Regions from separate parts of the Burkholderia thailandensis E264 genome, predicted to be linked through region 1. Evidence: predicted binding sites of a transcription regulator. Region 1 holds the regulator's gene; each other region holds the start of a gene.
What was found. The regulator sigma-54, encoded in region 1, starts transcription at its own class of promoters, with help from an activator protein. The targets are predictions, from matches to a motif close to TGGCANGNAANCTGCTTT.
Positions count from the first base shown of each region.

Region 2: BTH_RS29475 (collagen-like triple helix repeat-containing protein) is a predicted target of sigma-54. The motif match lies at 1,310-1,327, and genes of this name have one in related genera.
Region 3: adh (aldehyde dehydrogenase) is a predicted target of sigma-54. The motif match lies at 4,848-4,865, and genes of this name have one in related genera.

Region 1 is NC_007651.1:534,766-541,349, forward strand. It holds gene BTH_RS14635 (LON peptidase substrate-binding domain-containing protein) at 1-132, opposite strand, end outside; gene rapZ (RNase adapter RapZ) at 159-1,052, opposite strand; gene hprK (HPr(Ser) kinase/phosphatase) at 1,129-2,097, opposite strand; gene BTH_RS14650 (PTS sugar transporter subunit IIA) at 2,226-2,735, opposite strand; gene hpf (ribosome hibernation-promoting factor, HPF/YfiA family) at 2,968-3,327, opposite strand; gene BTH_RS14660 (RNA polymerase factor sigma-54) at 3,477-4,985, opposite strand; gene lptB (LPS export ABC transporter ATP-binding protein) at 5,156-5,932, opposite strand; gene lptA (lipopolysaccharide transport periplasmic protein LptA) at 5,929-6,584, opposite strand, start outside.
Region 2 is NC_007650.1:472,970-479,553, reverse strand. It holds gene BTH_RS02075 (S53 family peptidase) at 1-844, shown strand, start outside; gene BTH_RS29475 (collagen-like triple helix repeat-containing protein) at 1,363-3,168, shown strand; gene BTH_RS02060 (methyltransferase family protein) at 3,258-4,541, shown strand; gene BTH_RS02045 (membrane protein) at 5,286-6,584, shown strand, end outside.
Region 3 is NC_007651.1:3,698,328-3,704,911, forward strand. It holds gene BTH_RS28705 (IS256 family transposase) at 1-703, opposite strand, end outside; partial or broken gene BTH_RS28710 (LysR family transcriptional regulator) at 762-1,100, opposite strand; gene BTH_RS28715 (MFS transporter) at 1,279-2,847, shown strand; gene adh (aldehyde dehydrogenase) at 3,267-4,787, opposite strand; gene BTH_RS28725 (helix-turn-helix domain-containing protein) at 5,093-6,121, shown strand; gene BTH_RS28730 (glycosyltransferase family 9 protein) at 6,243-6,584, opposite strand, start outside.

The DNA.
Region 1 (6,584 bases):
GCGCATGCACGAGCGCGCCATGTCCAGATAGCGCGCCTCGAAGACTTTCAGCGGCAGCAGCCCTCCAGGGAACAGCACCGTGTGCAGCGGGAAGAGCGGCAAATCGATGAGCGTGGTCGACAGAGAGGACATGGCGGGCCCGGAAGAGGTGAGCGGCGCTAGGTCACGAGCCGCGACGACGCGTCCACGGCGACGGGCGCGTCACGATGCCGCACGATCACGTTGGCCTGCCGCGACAGACGCGCGGCGAGCGTCTCCGCGAGGAACACCGACCGGTGCTGGCCGCCCGTGCAGCCGATCGCGACCGTCAGGTAGCTGCGGTTGTCCTCGCGGAAATGCGGCAGCCACTTGATGAGAAACGACTCGATGTCGCCGAGCATCTGATGGACGACGGGCAGCGCGTCGAGAAACGCGACGACCGGCTGGTCGAGCCCGGTGAGCGGCCGCAGCTCGTGGTCGTAATACGGGTTCGGCAGCGCGCGGACGTCGAACATGAAATCGGCGTCGAGCGGCACGCCGCGTTTGAAGCCGAACGATTCGAACATCAGCACGAGATCGTCGTTCTTCTGCTCGATGAAGCGCTTGACCCACGTGCGCAGCACGTTCGCGCGCAGATTGCTCGTGTCGATCTGATGGCCGAATTCGGCGAGCGGCGCGACGAGGTCGCGCTCGCGCTCGATCGCCTCTTCGAGCGATACGAGAAGGCCGACGTCCGCGTCGTGCGACGGCGAGCCCGACAGCGGATGGCGGCGGCGCGTCTCGGAGAAGCGCTGGATCAGCGACTGCGTGCTCGCGTTCAGGAACAGCACGCGCACGTCGTGCTCGCGCGACAGCGCGCGGATGAGGCCCGGCATCTCGTCGAGCGACGCGCTCGAGCGCGCGTCGATCGCGACGGCGAGCCGGTTCTGGCCTTCGTTCGCGAGGTGGCGGGCGAGTTCGGGCAGCACGTGCGGCGGCAGGTTGTCGACGCAATAGTAGCCCGCATCCTCGAGCGCGTTCAGTGCGACGGACTTGCCGGAGCCGGAGATGCCGGTGATGAGGACAATGCGCATGGAAAGAGGAAATCCTGACGTTTCATCATAGCACCGGCTCGTTGCGCGAGCGTGGCACGCGCGAAGCCGGCGCGGGTTACACGAGCTTGCCGGGGAACTGGCTGTCCGGGTCCTGCATCGCGAGGCGCTGGCGGTCCATGAAGTCGCGCAGCGTGTCGATGCCGCGCAGCTGCAGGATCGTGTTGCGCACCGCCGCCTCGACGAGCACCGCGAGGTTGCGGCCCGCCGCGACCTGGATCGTCACCTTGCTGATCGGCAGGCCGAGCACGTCGACCGTCTGGCTTTCGAGCGGCAGCCGCTGGAACTCGCCGTCGGGCCGGCGCACGAGCTGGACGATCAGCTTGAGCTTCATCTTCCGGCGCACCGCGGTTTCGCCGAAGATCGTCTTGATGTCGAGGAGGCCCAGGCCGCGCACTTCGAGCAGGTTCTGCAGAAGCGGCGGGCAGCGCCCCTCGACGAAATCGGGGCCAAGTCGGACGAAGTCGACCGCGTCGTCGGCGACAAGCCCGTGGCCGCGGCTGATCAGCTCGAGGCCGAGCTCGCTCTTGCCGAGGCCCGAATCGCCCGTCAGCAGCACGCCCATGCCGAGGATGTCGAGGAACACGCCGTGCAGCGTCGCGCGCGGCGCGAGGATGCGCGACATGTACAGGCGCAGGCTGTCGATCACAGCGGCGGCCGACATCGGCGTCGTGAACAGCGGCGTCGACGAGCGCGTGCAGCGCAGGACGAGCTCGGGCGGCGCGGCGGCGCCGCCCGCGACGACGAGAAACGGCGGCTCGAGCGCGATCAGTTCGGCCATGTGGCGCGAGCGGTCTTCGTCGGTCTGGCGCTGGTAGTAGTCGATTTCGGCTTCGCCGAGCACCTGGATCCGGTTCGGGTGGATCAGGTTCAGGTGGCCGACGAGGTCGGCGCTCGACGTCGCGTTCGCGACCGTATCGGCGGAAAAACCGCGTTCCCAGCCTTCATGCCCCGTCAGCCAGCTGAGCTTCAGCATGGCTGCGTTGTCGTCGAAGATGCTCTGGGCGTTGATGCTGGACGTATCCATGAGTCCGTCACTCCAAGGAGCCGGCGCCCTGACGCTGCAACGGCGGTTGCGGCGCCGGCCCGGCGGCGGGCGGCTCGGCTCGGCGGCGCGGGCCGCGACGCAATGGGGAACGAACCGCCCCGATCAGCTTAAGGTTGCCACTGAGTCAGGAGTCGATGCAACTCGTCGCGATCCGGCTCGGTATGCAGGCGCTCGCGCGTGTCGCGATCGGACAGCAACTGGGCGATTTCGGAAAGGATTTCGAGGTGCGCCTGCGTCGCCTGCTCGGGCACGAGCAGGAAGATCAGCAGCGACACGGGCTGGCCGTCCGGCGCCTCGAACGGGATCGGCTCGGCGAGCCGCACGAATGCGGCGAGCGGGTGCTTGAGTCCCTTGATCCGGCCATGCGGAATGGCAACGCCTTCGCCGAGGCCCGTCGAACCGAGACGCTCGCGTGCGAACAGATTGTCGGTGACGGTGCTGCGGGCGATGCCGTTCTGATTCTCGAAGATCAGGCCGGCTTGTTCGAAGACGCGTTTCTTGCTGGTGACGGAGAGGCCGATGACGACGTTCTCCAAAGGCAGGATTTTGGCTAGGCGATTCATGTTGGCAGGCGTAGGGGCGGCCTGGGGTCTCCTCGCGGCGGACTGATTTTCCATGTCGGTCAAAAAGGACGGCGTTAGGCGACGGAAACCTGTGAAGCGCGGCAAACCGGCTCGTCGCCCCCGATAATAACCGAAACATTATAGAGCACTGCAGACGGCGCCGCGCACCGCGACAACTGTCGGGAATCGCGCGGCGCGCGGCGCATCCGCGTCGCGCCGAGGCGATTTGCACAATAAAAAACCGCCCGTCGAGGCGGGCGGTTCGGCTGGCGCTGTCGCGCCGCGATCATTGCGGCGGAAGTTCGATCTGTTCGGCGGTCTGCTGATGCTTGATCGGCTCGTGCGCGTGCGTCTGCAGACGCTCCATGTGCTTGACCACCTGGCGGTCGAGCTTGTCGATCAGCAGGTCGATCGCCGCGTACAAATCGCCGTTCGCGCTTTCGACGAAGATATCCTTACCCTTCAGATGCAGCGTGATTTCCGCCTTTTGCCGCTTGTCCTTCTCTTTGTGATTGTCGACCGTGAGGATCACAGCGCCATCGATGACCTGATCGCTATGGCGTAGCACCCTGTCGAGCTTGGTGATCACGTATTCGCGGATAGCAGGCGTGACTTCGAGATGGTGTCCACTGATCTTCAGGTTCATAGTGCTTCTCCAAGCTAATGACCACCTTCCGCATAGAGGCGGCATGCCTGCCGATTTCGTTGCCGATGCTCGCGGTGAGCGGGCATCGGTCGGCCGGCTTTGCCGTCGACGATGCGGCGGCCGGAAAACGCCCGCCGCGTGGCGACGGGCTACAGAGACTTGCGCAGATTCACCGCCGGGATCTTGAGGGCTTCGCGATATTTGGCAACCGTGCGGCGCGCGACCACGAACCCTTGTTCCGCTAGCAGCTCGGCTATGCGACTGTCCGAAAGAGGGGATTTGGGGTCTTCGGCTCCTATCAGTTGTTTGATGAGGGCGCGGATCGCTGTCGACGACGCGGCACCTCCGGTGTCTGTCGATACGTGCGACCCGAAGAAGTACTTAAATTCAAGTGTGCCGAACGGAGTCAGCATGTACTTGCCGGTTGTCACACGGGAGACAGTCGACTCGTGTAGGCCCAGCGTATCAGCTATTTCCCGCAAAACCAAGGGGCGCATCGCAATTTCGCCGTGCGCGAAGAAATTCTTCTGACGTTCGACAATCGCCTGCGCGACCCGCAGGATCGTCTCGAACCGCTGCTGAATATTCTTGATCAGCCAGCGCGCTTCCTGAAGCTGCTGCTTCAGCGATCCCGCGCTCGGATCGCCCCGGCTGTTGCGCAGGATGTTCGCGTAAAGATGGTTGATACGCAGCTTCGGCACCACTTCCGGATTGAGTTCCGCCTGCCAGCTCTGGCCGGCCTTCTTCACGATGATGTCGGGCACCACGTAATCGGCTTCGGCCTTGCCGTACGCCGCGCCGGGAAACGGCTCGAGCGAGCGGATCAGCGCGTGCGCGTCGCGCAGCTCGTCGTCGGTCGCCTTCAGTTGCTTGCGCAGGCGCGTGAAATCGCGCGCGGCAAGCAGTTCGAGATGCTGCGACACGATATCGAGCGCGAGCGTGCGCGTCGGGGACGGATCCAGCCGCAGCAACTGCAGCTTCAGGCATTCGGACGCGGACCGCGCGCCGACGCCCGCCGGATCGAAGCTGTGCACGAGCGCGAGCGCCGCGTTCAGTTCGTCGACGTCGACTTCGAGCTCCGCCGGCAGATCGGCGAGCACTTCGTCGAGCGACGCGCTCAGGTAGCCGTCGTCGTCGAGCGATTCGATCAGGAACGTGACGAGCGCGCGATCGCGCGGGCTCGCCTGCGTGACGCGCAACTGCGCCATCAGATGATCGCGCAGCGACGTCGAGGTTTCGTGGATCTGCATCGGCGGCAGATCGTCGTCGTCGGATGCGGCGGGGGAGCGGCCGAAGTCGTCGAGATTCCACTGGCTCGCGTCGCCGCCGTCGGCCGAATAGCCGTCGTATTCGTCGACGCCGGCGGTTTCGTCGCGCTCGGTGCGCTCATTCGTCGCAGTCGTGCCGTTCGACGCGCCGGACATCGGCTCGGGCGAGGACGACGCGGGCGTCTGCGCGATCACCGAGCCGTCGGCCGCGACGCGCAGGGGGCTCGCGATCCAGTCGTCGTCGTTCTCGAGCAGCGGGTTCTGCGCGATCGCCGTTGCGACTTCCTGCTGCAGTTCGAGCGTCGACAACTGCAGCAGCCGGATCGATTGCTGAAGCTGGGGCGTGAGCGCGAGATGCTGCGACAGGCGAAGTTGGAGACTGGCTTTCATGGCAAAAGGGAAGTCATACCGGAAGTTTGCCACGAGGGCGGCGCGTTGAGGCATTCGGGATGACGCTCGGCGCGCGGGGCGCGCACGCGCGGCGCGAACCGGGCGTGCGGTGAGGCGGCGCGGATCGCGCCGGGGAAAGGAGGCGGCGGCGGGATCGTGTCCCGCGCCGCCTACATGCGGAAGTGCTCGCCGAGGTAGACGCGCCGCACGCTTTCGTTTTCGATGATTTCCTTCGGCGCGCCGGATGCGAGCACCGAGCCGTCGCTGATGATGTAAGCGTGATCGCAGATGCCGAGCGTCTCGCGCACGTTGTGATCGGTGATCAGCACGCCGATGTTGCGCTGCTTCAGGAATTTCACGATCTTCTGGATTTCGAGCACCGCGATCGGATCGACGCCCGCGAACGGCTCGTCGAGCAGGATGAAGCTCGGGTTGCTCGCGAGCGCGCGCGCGATCTCGACGCGGCGGCGTTCGCCGCCCGACAGCGACAGCGCCGGGTTCTCGCGCAGGTGCGCGATCTGCAGCTCCTCGAGGAGCGCCTCCGTGCGCGCGCCGATCTCGCTCTTCGCCAGCCGCTTGCCGTTGTCGTCGTGCTGCAGCTCGAGCACCGCGCGCACATTCTGCTCGACGGTCAGCTTGCGGAACACCGACGCTTCCTGCGGCAGGTACGACAGGCCGAGCGACGCGCGCTTGTGGATCGGCATCAGGCTGATCGGGCTGCCGTTCAGCGAGATGTCGCCCGCGTCGAGCGGCACGAGGCCGACGATCATGTAGAACGACGTCGTCTTGCCCGCGCCGTTCGGACCGAGCAGGCCGACGACCTCGCCGCTTTTCACGTCGAGCGACACGTCCTTGACGACGGTGCGCGAGCCATAGCGCTTCTTCAGGTTGCGCACGACGAGCGAGCTCGACGTGCCGGCCGGTTGGCGATTGGGGAGCGCGTTCACGGGTTCGGGGCTCCCTGAATGTTGTTCGACGGCGCGAGCTGCGCGGGGCTGCCGGACAGCGGCGCCGGGCCGCCGTTCTTCGGCGTGAGCATCGCGCGCACGCGGCCGCCCGGATTGCCCGGGCCGGCGACGTCCTTGCCGCCGCGCGCCGTGTAGAAGTCGCGCTGGCCGTCGTACGTGATCACGCTGCCGTGGACCGTGTCGGCCACGGTCGACTGGCCCTGCAGGCGGCGCACCGTCGCGTTCGTCGTGAGGGTGGTCAGATCCTGCTTGCCGTCGTAGTCGATGCGCTCGGCATCGCCGTCGATGTATTCGTCGAGGCCTTCGCGCTTCTGGCGGAACGACGCGTGTTTCTTGCCGGAGGCCGTCGCCGTCGCGTACTGGTAGCCCTGCGGGTCCTGGCGCACTTCGACGCGATCGCCCTTGATCAGGATCGTGCCCTTCGTGATGACGACGTTGCCCGTCGCGACCGTGACCTGCTTCAGGTCGTCATAGGTCAGGTTGTCCGCCTCGACGTTGATCGGCTTGTCGCGATCGGCCTTTTCGGCGTGAGCTGCGGGCGCGACGCCCGCGAGCGGCGCCGCGACGAGCGCCGCCGCGACCATCGCGCGCACGGCGCGGCGTGCGCCGCTCGGAAATAAACAGGGGAACG
Region 2 (6,584 bases), on a different replicon from region 1:
CAACAAGGCCGTCACCGACGACGTCGCGAAGATCATCAACGTATCGCTCGGCGAGGACGAAGCGGCCTCGAATTCGGACGGCTCGCTCGCCGCGAACGACGCGGTGTTCAAGCAGGCTGTCGCGCAGGGGCAGATCTTCTCGGTGTCGTCCGGCGACGCGGGCGTCTATCAATGGTCGACCTCGCCGTACGGTGCGCCGGGCTACGTCGGCACCTACAGCGGCGGCAAGGTGACGACGAAGATCAATCTGGCGAAGTACAGCGTGTCGTCGCCGGCAAGCTCGCCGTATGTCGTCGCGGTCGGCGGCACGACGCTGTCGACGAGCGGCACGACGACCTGGGCGGGCGAGACCGTCTGGAACGAAGGGCTCGCCTACGCGGACGTCAGCGGCAGCGGCCAGCCGCTCGACAGCGCGGTGCGCCTGTGGGCGACGGGCGGCGGCGTCAGCGGCTACGAAGCGGCGCCGAGCTGGCAGACGGCCGCGCTCGGCAGCTCGGTGACGAAGCGCGTCGTGCCGGACGTCGCGTTCGACGCCGCCCAAGCGACGGGCGCGTATCTCGTGATCAACGGCCAAGCGAATCAGTTGGTCGGCGGCACGAGCCTCGCGTCGCCGATCTTCGTCGGCGGCTGGGCGCGCGTCGAATCGGCGAACGGCAACAGCCTCGGCCTGCCGACGTCGGCGTTCTACCAGGGCCTGCCGGGCAATCCGTCGCTCATTCACGACGTGACGTCGGGCAACAATGGCTACAACAGCTACGGCTACAGCGCGAAGTCCGGATGGGATGACGACACCGGCTTCGGCAGCCTCGACTTCGCGAAGGTCAGCGCGAGTTCGGTCAAGTAGCGGGAGGGAGTCGCCGCGCGTCGCCCGTTCGGGATGCGCGGCGGTGTCGGGGCGGTGTCGGGGCACGATGGGGCACGATGGGGCACGATGGGGCACGATGGGCGGCGTGCGGATCGGTCGATCGATGCCGGCCGAACGGTCGGTCAAAGCCGCATCGATCTCACTCCCATTTTCGAATCGCGCCGTTCTCGTCAGGAATCGCAACGCATTTGACACATTCGAATTCGCGCCGCCCGTACGCGCATTGACGTTCGATGCGCGGCTCTCGCGATCCCCCCTTGTTCCATGTTCCGTTCCGCGTTCCCGACGCCCCCGTTACGTCGTGCGGAACGTCACGTAGCGGAACCGGAACACGCTCATGGCGGCCTCGCAGAAAATCCGACTTTTCCGGCGAATTTCGAACGATTAATCGATCATTTAATATTTTTTATACATTAACGAAGATAAACTCTACGAAATAACCAATGGTACGAAAATTGCATCGACGACTGGCATCAAGATTTATCTGGGAGCCTGTCATGCAAAAACTGTTCAATAAATCGGCCATCGCAATCGGCATTTCCACCCTTCTCGCTCTGTCCGGCTGCGGCTCGGTCGACGGCCCGTCGCTGTCGGCCGGCGGCGTCAAGCCCGCCACCGTCGGCAATTCGGGGACTTCGGGGACCTCCGGTACATCGGGCACTTCCGGCACGTCGGGTTCGGGCGGCACGTCCGGATCGTCGGGTTCGGGGACTTCGGGCACGTCGGGGACTTCGGGCACCTCGGGGACCTCCGGTACGTCGGGCACTTCCGGTACGTCGGGCACTTCCGGCACCTCGGGGACTTCCGGTACCTCGGGCACCTCCGGCACCTCGGGGACTTCCGGCACCTCGGGCACTTCCGGTACGTCGGGCACTTCCGGCACCTCGGGGACTTCCGGCACCTCGGGGACTTCCGGTACGTCGGGCACCTCCGGTACGTCGGGCACCTCCGGTACGTCGGGCACCTCCGGCACGTCGGGGACCTCCGGTACGTCGGGCACCTCCGGTACGTCGGGCACCTCCGGTACGTCGGGCACCTCCGGTACGTCGGGCACCTCCGGTACGTCGGGCACCTCCGGTACGTCGGGCACCTCCGGTACGTCGGGCACCTCCGGTACGTCGGGCACCTCCGGCACCGCCTCCTCCCCGCTCGGCAATATCCTCGCGCAGACCGGCAACCTGATCACCGCGACGGGCACCGTCGTCTCCGCCACCGGCAACCAGATCTCTGGGACGTCGGTGCCGGGCGTCAACAGCGCGACGACCACGAACCTCGGCAACGCCGTCAGCTCGCTCGGCAACGGCGTCCAGACGCTCGGCAACGGCACCGCCGCCGGCCTCGGCACGCTCGGCACGTCGACGAACCCGCTCGGGCCGACGCTCACGTCGACATCGGGCGTCGTATCGAACGTCGGCAATGCGGTTTCGTCGCTCGGCGGCGTCGTGACGAGCATCGGCACCGGCCCGCTCGCGCCGCTCGCCCCCGTCACGTCGCCGCTCGGCGGCGCGGTCGGCACGCTCGGCAGCACCGTCACGCAGGTCGGCTCAGGCCTGAACAACGTGCTCACGAGCGCGCCCATCCAGCAGCTCGAGACGGGCGTCAGCTCGATCATCAATCCGATCACGAACGCCGTCTCCGGCACGACGCAGACGATCGGCACCGCCACCGGCCTCGGCGCGCCGGTCAACAACCTGCTGACCACCGTCGGCAACGGGCTGAACGCGGCCGGCACGAAGGTGTCGGGCTCGACGAACAACCAGGTGGTCCAGGCGGTCGGCGGCGTCGTCAGCCAGCTCGGCAACACGGTCACGAGCGTCGGCGGCCTGCTGACGGGCGGCACGACCAATCCGCTTGCGCCGATCACCGGCGTGCTGTCCGGCGGCTCGACCAACCCGCTCGCGCCGATCACCGGCGTCGCGGGCTCGCTGAGCGGCACGCTCGGCGCCAACGCGGGCCTCACGGCGGGCACGACGCAGCCGGGCGCGACGACGAATCCGCTCGCGCCCGTCACCGGCCTGCTCGGCGGCCTGTCGGGTTCGGCGGGCGGCAACGCGACGGCGGGCCTGACCGCCGCGCTCGCGCCCGTCACGAATCTCGTCGGCTCGCTGACCGCCGGCATGACCGGCGCCGTCGCGGCAACGCCGCCCGCCACGACCGCCGGCTCGACGACGACCGCGCCCGCCACGGGCGTCGTCGGCAGCCTGACCGGCGGCGCGACCGCGAGCGGCACGTCGACGACGAACCTGCTCGCGCCCGTGACCAACCTGATCGGCGGGCTGCTCGGCAGCGTGTCGGGCAAGTAGGCGCAGGCAAGCCGAACGGCGCGGCGGCCGGGTCCAACCATTCCAAACGCCCGGCCGCCCGCCGTCCATGTCATGACACGGGGGATGACATGCAATCCACTCTCGACAGCGTCGCGAACGCGCAAGAACGGCCGCCGCGTTCGGCGACGCCATTTTCGATCGGCCTCGCCGGCATCGCCGCGGGGCTCTTCACGCTGTGGGCGTCGCGCGGCGCGGCCGCGCTGACGGGCACCGAGCGCAGCCTGCTCGCGTGCGCGGCGATCATCGCGACGATCGGCGCATACGAGCTGTTCGTCGCGCGCGTCCATCTGCGGCCGAGCGCCGGCCTCGCGAATCGCGCGCTGCGGCCGCTCAGCATCGCGCGCGTGTCGCTGCGGCTCGCCGCGCTCGCGTCGGTGTACGCGGGCTTCGCGCTCGTCTACTGGCTGCTGCCCGAGTATCACGGCGCGTTCTACCAGCCGTTCTGGTCGCTCGTCGGCATGCTCGCGCCGTACGTCGCGCTCACCGCGCCGCTCTATTTCGGCTGGATGGACCGGCGCATGCGCGACGTCGACGACGCGTATCTGTGCTGGGGCCGGTGGCTGTTGCGCGGACAGCGCCCGGCCGACTGGCGGCCGATCCGCGAGATGCTCGCCGGCTGGGCCGTGAAGGCGTTCTTCCTGCCGCTGATGGTCGTCTATCTGTCGACGGATGCCGAGCGCATCGGCGCGTCGTTCGCGAGCGCCGCGAGCGCGCCGTTCTCGCTCGCGACTTTCCGCTTCATGTACGACCTGTCGTACACGATGGACCTGATGTTCGGCGCGGTCGGCTATCTGTGCACGTTCCGCCTGCTCGATTCGCACGTGCGCAGCGCCGAGCCGACGACGCTCGGCTGGCTCGCCGCGCTGATCTGCTATCAACCGTTCTGGTCGCTGATCGCGAACAACTACATCCGCTACGAAGGCTCGATGTTCTGGGACAACTGGCTGCTGTCGGTGCCCGTGATCCGATTCGCGTGGGGCGCGGTCATCGTCGTGCTGCTGCTCTGCTATGCATTGTCGACGATCTCGTTCGGGCTGCGCTTCTCGAACCTGACCAACCGCGGCATCATCACGTCGGGCCCGTACCGGTTCACGAAGCATCCCGCGTATCTCGCGAAGAACCTGTCGTACTGGATGATCTCGGTGCCGTTCGTCGAGCCGCTCGGATGGCGTCTCGCGATCATGCATTCGGCGGCGCTCGTCGCGGTGAATCTGCTGTACTGGCTGCGCGCGAAAACCGAGGAGCGGCATCTGATGCGCGATCCCGACTATCGCGCGTACGCCGAATGGATCGCGCGGCACGGGATGTTCGCGAAGCTCGGGCGGATGGTTGGATGGGGGCAGCGCGCGTAACGCCGCGGCCCGACGATCGACGCCCGGCGCGCGCCGGCACGCCGCCGCGCGCCGAGCGCGCCCGTGCTCGGCATCGCCAGGAGGCCGCGCGATCGGCCGGGCGCGAAGCTGGAATCGTCGCGCGCGCATCGAACGATGTCGAAGCCGGCGCATGCGCGCTTCGGCCCTCGGCGCGACGACATTTCGAGATTGCCTGTCCGGATGACAGGCACGCTCACACTTTCTGACATTCGCGCGGCAATCGAACGCGAACCGCCGGCATACCGAAACGCCGAAACGGCGCCGAGCCGCGCGATCGCCCCGCCGGCCCAACATCCGTCGCCCCCCGCATGACTTCGCACCGCTAACGATCGCACGCGCGGCCCGCGCCGGCCGCCTCGCCCGCGCGCGACCTTCCGCCAATCGCGCGCCACCTCCCATCGTCTTCCCCCTATTTTTCGCCGCCGCCGACGCCGATTCCCCGCCTTCTGCGCGATCCGCGTAGTGTGGGCTGTCGTACTTTCCCGGCCGGACGGCAACGCTATCCTTCGACGCAGATGCATGGCTCGCGCGTCGATCCATGTTCGACGCCGCCGCCCTTGGGCGGCGGCGCCCGCCAACCGGGCCGTCGGGCGACGGCCGGCCGCGCGAACGCGTCCACGGGCGCGCAGCCCGAGTGAATCAGACGAATCGAGCCGGCGCCGCCCTCGTTGCGGCATCGCTCGCTGATTGAAGGCGGCGCCCGCAACCGTTCGAGACCCGACGATGTCAGCCCGCAAGACCCGGCGGTTCGATCCGCAGTTCGACTCGCCACCCGACCACTACGCACCGATGCCACGTATCTCGAAGATACACGGACTCTGGGCGGCGACGTTCGTCATCGCAGTCGCGAGCGACGTGCTGTCCGGCGCGATCCGTTACTACACGTCGCTCGCCGGCGTCGCGCCGCTCGGCTATCTGCCGAAGGCGCTGATGGTTGCGTGCCTCGGGCTCGCGATCGTCCGGCAGCCGAAAGCGAGCCACGTGCTCGTCGCCGCGTACCTCGCGGCGCAGACGTGCGTGTCGCTCGCGAACGGCGTGAGCCTGAGCGCGGTCGGCTTCTGGATCTGGACGATCGCGCCGATGCTGTTCGCGATCGTGATGCCGCCGCAAGCGCTCGACAAGCTCGAGTCGCCGCGAATGCTCGGCGCATTCGTCGCGCTCGCGCTGCTGTGCATCGGCGGCGTGCTGCTCAACTATTTCGTGAAGCTGCCGTGGGTCGGCGGCAGCGTCGACATCGGCGGCGTCAGCGTGCAGCTCGCGAAATCCTCGTATGTCGGCACCTCGTCGCGGCTGCCCGGCTTCGGCCGCAGCAGCGCGACGACGGGCCTGATGATCGGACTGCTGACGACCTGGATCTTCCCGCGCCTGCGCTCGCGGCTCGCGCTCGCCGCGCTGCTCTCGATCGCGGCGGTCGGCATCTGGGCGACGACGAACAAGACGACGCTCGTCGCGCTCGCGCTCGTCGTCGCGCTGCATTGCATGCTGCGCGCGCATTCGCTTCGCACCGTGTGCCTCTGGGCGACCGCGCTCACGATCGCGCTGCCGATCGCCGGCTGGATCGCGACGCTCGCGAGCACGCAGGACGTCGGCAGCTCGGGCTCGCTGTCGTCGATGCAGGACCGCTTCATCAACACATGGCCGCTGCTGATCGAAGGGCTGCTGCGCGAGCACATGATCTGGTTCGGCATCGGGCCGGGCGGATTCGGCGCGGCGGTCGGCTACTACACAGCCGATTTCGGCTTCAACGTCGGCTACGCGGACAACATGGCGCTCTACACGGTCGCGAACTTCGGCGTGATCGGCGCCGCACTGATCCTCGCCGCATTCGTGCGCCTGATCCTCGCGCGGCCGGCGAACGATCGGCCTGTCTGGCTGATGCTGTGCTTCCTGCTCGTGAGCGGCCTGACGACGGACATCTGCGAGACGATCGGTTGCCTGCTGTTCCTCGGCCTGACGCTGCGCTCGATCAACCTGCACGCGCCGCGGCGCGCACGCATCGCGAGCGCGCGCATCGCGTTCGAG
Region 3 (6,584 bases), 650 kb from region 1:
CGTTGAAGACCTTCAGCCAGAACTTGGCGCCTTCGGTTTGCTCGATCCACAAACCCAGTACTTCCTTGCGGCCCTCGGCGCGGATGCCCAGCGCCAGATAGACCGCCTTGTTCTTGACCGTGCCTTCGTCGCGGATCTTCAGCCGCAGCGCGTCGAAGTACACAATCGGATACATGGCCTCGAGCGGGCGCTGCTGCCACTGTTCGACGTCGGCCAGCACCTCGTCGGTGACCGTCGAAATCAGGTCGGGCGACACCTGCAACCCGTACAGTTCCAGCAGATGGCCCTGAATCTCGCGAACGCTCATGCCGCGCGCATACATGCTGATCACGTGGTCGTCGAAGCCTGGCAGCCGGCGTTGGTACTTGCCAACCAACTGCGGCTCAAACGTCGCCTGTCGATCGCGCGGAATATCCAGCTTCAGTTCGCCGTTGGGCGTCAGGACCGTCTTGGCGCTGGTGCCGTTGCGGTGGTTACCGGCCCTGCCTTGCTCGGTCTCGGCTGCCGGATGGTGGCTCAACTCGGCCGCGAGCATGCGCTCGGCCAGTTGCTTCTTGAGCTGGCCGGCCAGCCCCGATTCGCCCAGGATCGACTCGGCATCCTTGCCCTGAACCTGGGCAAGCAACTGATCGATCAGCTCATCGGGAAACAGCTTTGGTGCCTTCGGATTCTTGCTCTTCTTGCTCACTGTTGCATCGGTCATAGGACGTTAATTCCGTTATCGTCTCATGACCTCAGCACACTAAAAATCTGACAGGCTCGAATTCCGGCAGGACGGGCAGCAGAAACCGGTAGCCGATCACGGGCAGGCTCACGCGCAGCCGGCCGCGCGGCGTTTGCGCGCTCTGCGACAGGGCGGCTTGCGCGTCGCGCAGTTCTTCGAGCGCGCGATGACAGCGCTCGTGGAAATGCCGTCCTTCGTCGGTCAGCGTGACCTTGCGCGTCGTCCTGTGGAAGAGCCGCACGCCGAGCGAGCGCTCGAGCTTCGCGATCGTCTTGCCGATCGCCGACGCCGATACGCCGAGCTTGCGTCCCGCCGCGACGAAGCTGAGCGTCTCGGCCGTGCGGACGAACGCGACGATGCCGTTCAGGTTGTCCATATCGCTCCGGTTCCCTTCGTTACCCGAAATTGCGGAATTCAAGTCCGTAATATACGGAATCTTGCGTTGTTTTTCGTCGATTGAATCCGGATTATCGTTCGTCGCTCGGCCGGAGGGTTCGTCGTCGCAACTGAGGCAGCGGCGCGCCCGCCGGCGCTTTTCAAACGGAGCGATGATGATGGATCGATCTTTTTCCGCCGCGCGGCTCGCGATACTCGCGGCCGTCTGCCTCGCCGCGCTCGCGCTGCCGCTCGGCTTCTCGGGCGGCGCGGTTGCGACGCCCGCGATCGGCCGCGATCTCGGCGGCGGCCCGGTCGCGATGAACTGGGTCACGAACGCGTTCATGCTGACGTTCGGCAGCCTGTTGATGGCGGCGGGCGCGCTCGCCGACCAGTTCGGCCGCAAGCGCGTGTTCGCGGCGGGCGTTGGCGGCTTCACCGCGTGCTCGCTCGCGCTCGGCTTCGCGCCGTCGATCGTCGCCGTCGATTTGCTGCGCGCCGCGCAAGGCGTGGCGGCCGCCGCGGCGCTCGCGGGCGGCACGGCAGCGCTCGCGCAGGAGTTCGACGGCGCCGCGCGCACCCGTGCGTTCAGCGTGCTCGGCACGACGTTCGGGCTCGGGCTCGCGTTCGGCCCGGTGCTTGCGGGCGTGCTGATCGAGTGCTTCGGCTGGCGCGCGATCTTCGCGACGGGCGCCGTGGCGGGCGCGCTGTCGCTCGCGTTCGGCGTGCCGAGGATGCGCGAGTCGCGCGATCCGCAGGCACAGGGCCTTGACTGGGCCGGGACCCTCGCGTTCACGGCAATGCTGTCGTGTTTCACGTTCGGCGTGATCCAGGCGCAGGAAAGCGGCTGGGCGAGCCCGCTCGTCGCGGCGCTGCTCGCGGGCGCGGCGCTCTGCGCGATCGCGTTCGCGACGATCGAGGCGCGCGTCGCGCGGCCGATGCTCGATCTGTCGCTGTTCCGCTACCCGCGTTTCGTCGGCGTGCAGGTGCTGCCGATCGCGACCTGCTGCTGCTACATCGTGCTGCTCGTCGTGCTGCCGCTGCGCTTCATCGGCATCGACGGCTTCAGCGAAATCGACGCCGGCTGGCTCATGCTCGCGTTGTCCGCGCCGATGCTCGTCGTGCCGATGCTCGCGGCGACGCTCACGCGCTGGATGTCGGCGGGCGTGATCTCGGGCATCGGGCTCGTGATCGCGGCCGCGGGCCTCGCGTGGCTCGGCCGCGCGCTGCACGGCGGCGCGGGCGCGGCGGCGATCGCGCCGATGCTCGCGATCGGCATTGGCGCGGGGATGCCGTGGGGGCTGATGGACGGCTTGTCGGTGAGCGTCGTGCCGAAGGAGCGCGCCGGAATGGCGACGGGCATTTTCAGCACGACGCGCGTCGCCGGCGAGGGGATCGCGCTCGCGATCGTCAATGCGATTCTCGCGACGCTCGCGCAGCCGCACGTGCGCGACGCGGTGCCGTCGCTCGTCGCGCCCGCCGCCGTGCACGAGGCCGCCGCGCGGCTCGCGACGGGCGACCTCGCGCATGCGGCCGCGCTGCTGCCGGGCGTCGCGCGCGACGCGCTGCGGCAAAGCTATGCGGCTGCGTTCGGCAGCCTGCTCGGCGGGCTGACGGTCGTCACGCTGCTGTGCGCGCTCGCCGCGTTCGCGTTCCTGAGCGGGACTCGCGCGCAAGACGAGCCGGTGGCCGAACCGGCGAGCGCGGGCGTTCGCCGTGCGCCGACGCTCGATCGTGAGTGCGGATGAAGTGCGAATGAAGTGCGGAGGATAAAGGGAGGCGGCCGCGCGCCGGCCTGGCGCGATGGCCGTGCGGCCAATGTTCGGAGAGACCCGAGAGATCGGAGAGATCGAAGAGATCCGAGAGATCGAAGAGGCGACGAGCGAAGCGACGACGGAAGATCGAGCGGCTGAAGCGTCGATGACGGAGGGGCCAGCGGCGCGAGGGCCGGCAGAAGGGCCGACGCGCGAGCGCCGGCGCCGGAACGCTCGGCCGCGAAAGACGCGTCGCCCGCGTATCCCGTTGCCGTGAGCGATTCGGCCGCCGGGCCGAATCGACGCAAGCGCGAAAAAGCCCGACGGAGCCGCGTCGACACGCGAATCCGCCGGGCCAGGCCAAGCCGTTCATGCGGCGCGCGGCGCGAACGATTCGCGTCGCGCGCGCGGGATCAGAAGAACCCGAGCGGCTTTTCGCTGTAGCTGACGAGCAGGTTCTTCGTCTGCTGGTAGTGGTCGAGCATCATCTTGTGCGTCTCGCGGCCGATGCCCGATTGCTTGTAGCCGCCGAACGCCGCGTGCGCCGGATACGCGTGATAGCAGTTGGTCCACACGCGGCCGGCCTGGATGCCGCGGCCGAAGCGGTACGCGCGGTTGCCGTCGCGCGTCCAGACGCCCGCGCCCAGGCCGTACTGCGTGTCGTTCGCGATCTCGAGCGCTTCCTCTTCGGTCTTGAACGTCGTCACCGCGAGCACCGGCCCGAAAATCTCTTCCTGGAAGATGCGCATCTTGTTGTGGCCGCGGAACACGGTCGGCTTCACGTAGTAGCCTTCGGCGAGTTCGCCGCCGAGCACGTTGCGCTCGCCGCCCGTCAGGCATTGCGCGCCCTCGCCGCGGCCGATGTCGATGTACGACAGGATCTTCTCGAGCTGCTCGGACGACGCCTGCGCGCCGATCATCGTCTGCGAATCGAGCGGATGGCCTTGCTTGATCGCCTCGACGCGCTTGATCGCACGCTCGATGAAGCGCTCGTAGATGCTCTCCTCGACGAGCGCGCGCGACGGGCACGTGCAGACCTCGCCCTGGTTCAGCGCGAACATCGCGAAGCCTTCGAGCGCCTTGTCGAAGTAGCTGTCGTCGCGGTCCATCACGTCGGCGAAGAAGATGTTCGGACTCTTGCCGCCGAGCTCGAGCGTGACGGGAATCAGGTTCTCGCTCGCGTACTGCATGATGAGGCGGCCCGTCGACGTCTCTCCCGTGAACGCGATCTTCGCGATTCGCTTGCTCGACGCGAGCGGCTTGCCCGCTTCGAGGCCGAAGCCGTTGACGATGTTGAGCACGCCGGGCGGCAGCAGATCCTGGATCAGCTCGGCGAACACGAGGATCGACGCGGGCGTCTGCTCGGCGGGCTTGAGCACGACGCAGTTGCCGGCCGCGAGCGCGGGCGCGAGCTTCCACGCGGCCATCAGGAGCGGAAAGTTCCACGGGATGATCTGGCCGACGACGCCGAGCGGCTCGTGGAAGTGATAGGCGACCATGTCGCCGCCGATGTCGGCGATCGAGCCTTCCTGCGCGCGGATGCAGCCCGCGAAGTAGCGGAAGTGGTCGATCGCGAGCGGCACGTCGGCCGCGGTCGTCTCGCGCAGCGGCTTGCCGTTGTCGATCGTCTCGGCGACCGCGAGGCGCGCGAGGTTCGCCTCCATCCGATCGGCGATCCTCAGCAGCACGTTCGCGCGCTGGGCCGCGTCCGTCGCGGCCCAGCCCGCCTTTGCCGCGTGCGCGGCGTCGAGCGCGAGCTCGACGTCGGCTTCGCGCGAGCGAGGGATCGCGGTGAACGGCCGGCCGGTGACGGGCGAGACGTTGTCGAAATACTCACCGCCGATCGGGGCGACCCATTCGCCGCCGATGAAATTCCCGTACTGCTTGCGGTACGGAAATTCGATGTTCAGATGTTGCATGTCCGCGTGATTCATCGTTGCTCCTCGCATGTCGGTATCGGTGATGCGCCGCGCGACGTGCGCGACGCCGATCGTTACGCCAAAACCGTGCCAGCGGGCTGCGCCGCGGTGCATCGGAGCGCCGGCGCGGGGCCAGGCGCACGCGCGGCGCGGCGGCGCGCGGCGAACTGCGCCACGGTTGAACACCCGCCGCGCGCCGGTTGTTCAAACGCGGCACAGCGTCGCACCCACATCGGCGATTTTGGCGACGGTACGCTTCGGCATGGGAATTGCGTAATCGGACGGATCGTTTCAGCTTCAGCGACGCAAAAGGAGGCGCGATGGATCACGAGCACGCCGGCGCCGAGACGACGGCGGAGGATACGGGACGCAGCGCGGACGGCGATGGCGGCGCGGCCGGGCGTGCGCTCGTCAGCGTCGCGCACGACGCCGACGAGCAGGCGCGCAACCTGATCGGCTGGCGCCAGACCTACGACCAGCTCGCGGCGGGCCGTTTCGTCGGCACGCTAACCGAGCTGCCGCTCGACACGATGAAGGTGTTCCGCGAGACGACGAGCCACACGCTGCGGCAGGCGTGCGAAGTGCGCGGCGATGCGTACTGGTTCGGCATTCCGGTCGCGCGCGACGGCGCGGCGCGCATCGATGCGCGGCCGATCGCCGCCGACGCGCTGGCGTTTCGGCCCGGCAATGTCGAATTCGAGCTGCTCACGCCCGCGCAATTCTCGATCTACGGTGTCGTCGTGCGCGGCGCGGTGCTGCGCCGCTATGCGGAGGAAGTCGAGCGCTGCGGGCTCGACGAGCGATTGCCGCTCGTGCCCGTCGTGCGCGTCGGCGAGGCGCGGCTCACGCGGCTTTGCGCGCTGCTCGCGCAGCGTCTCGACGACGCGGACGCGATGAGCGCGGCGGGCGCGCCGCTGTCGGACTGCGCGCGCAACGATCTGCAGGCGGAGGTGCTTGCGGCGTTGTTCGATCTGTGCGCGTCTCCCGCGGCCGATGCGACGATCGAGCATTCGTCGCGGCGGCGCAGGATCGTCGCGGCCGCGCGCGATTACGTGCTCGCGCACCGCTCGCGGCCCGTCGGCGTGCCGGAGCTGTGCGAGCAACTGCATGTGAGCCGGCGCACGCTGCAGTACTGCTTCCAGGACGTGCTCGGGATGGCGCCCGCGACCTATCTGCGCGCGCTGCGGCTCAATGGCGTGCGGCGCGACTTGCGCGGGCGCGCGGCGGATTCGGTGCAGGACGTCGCGGCCGCGTGGGGGTTTTGGCACCTGAGCCAGTTCGCGACCGATTACCGGCGGATGTTCGGCGCGCGGCCATCGGAGACGCTGCGCGGCGCGCTCGCCTGCTGAGGCGGTGAGCGGCGCGCCGGCCGCCGGCGTCGGGCGGCTCGCGGCTTACGAATCGTGGCTCGCGGCTCGCGCGCGGCGTACCCGGCGCGCACGCGGAGTCATCGGCTTGTCGCGCGGGTGTTCACGTCCGCGCCTGCGGCCACGCGATCGCGTCCCAGTCGATGCGCCGATACGCGGCGTCGATTTGCGCGATATCGTCCGCCGCATCGCTTTTGTGGCGATTGCGCAGCATCTCGGGCACATCGAGCTCGATCGCCGTACAAAACGGATAGTCGCGCACCCGCAGCTCGGGCGCGATGCTCGAAAAGCACGCGAGCGTCGGCACGTCGAACCCGGCCGCGATGTGCACGGCCGACGTATCCGCGCAGAGCACGATGCTTGCGTGCCCGACCCAACTGATGAATTGCGCGGTATCGGCGGAGTGGCCGCTCACATCGACATAATCCGGATGGCTGATCGGCCC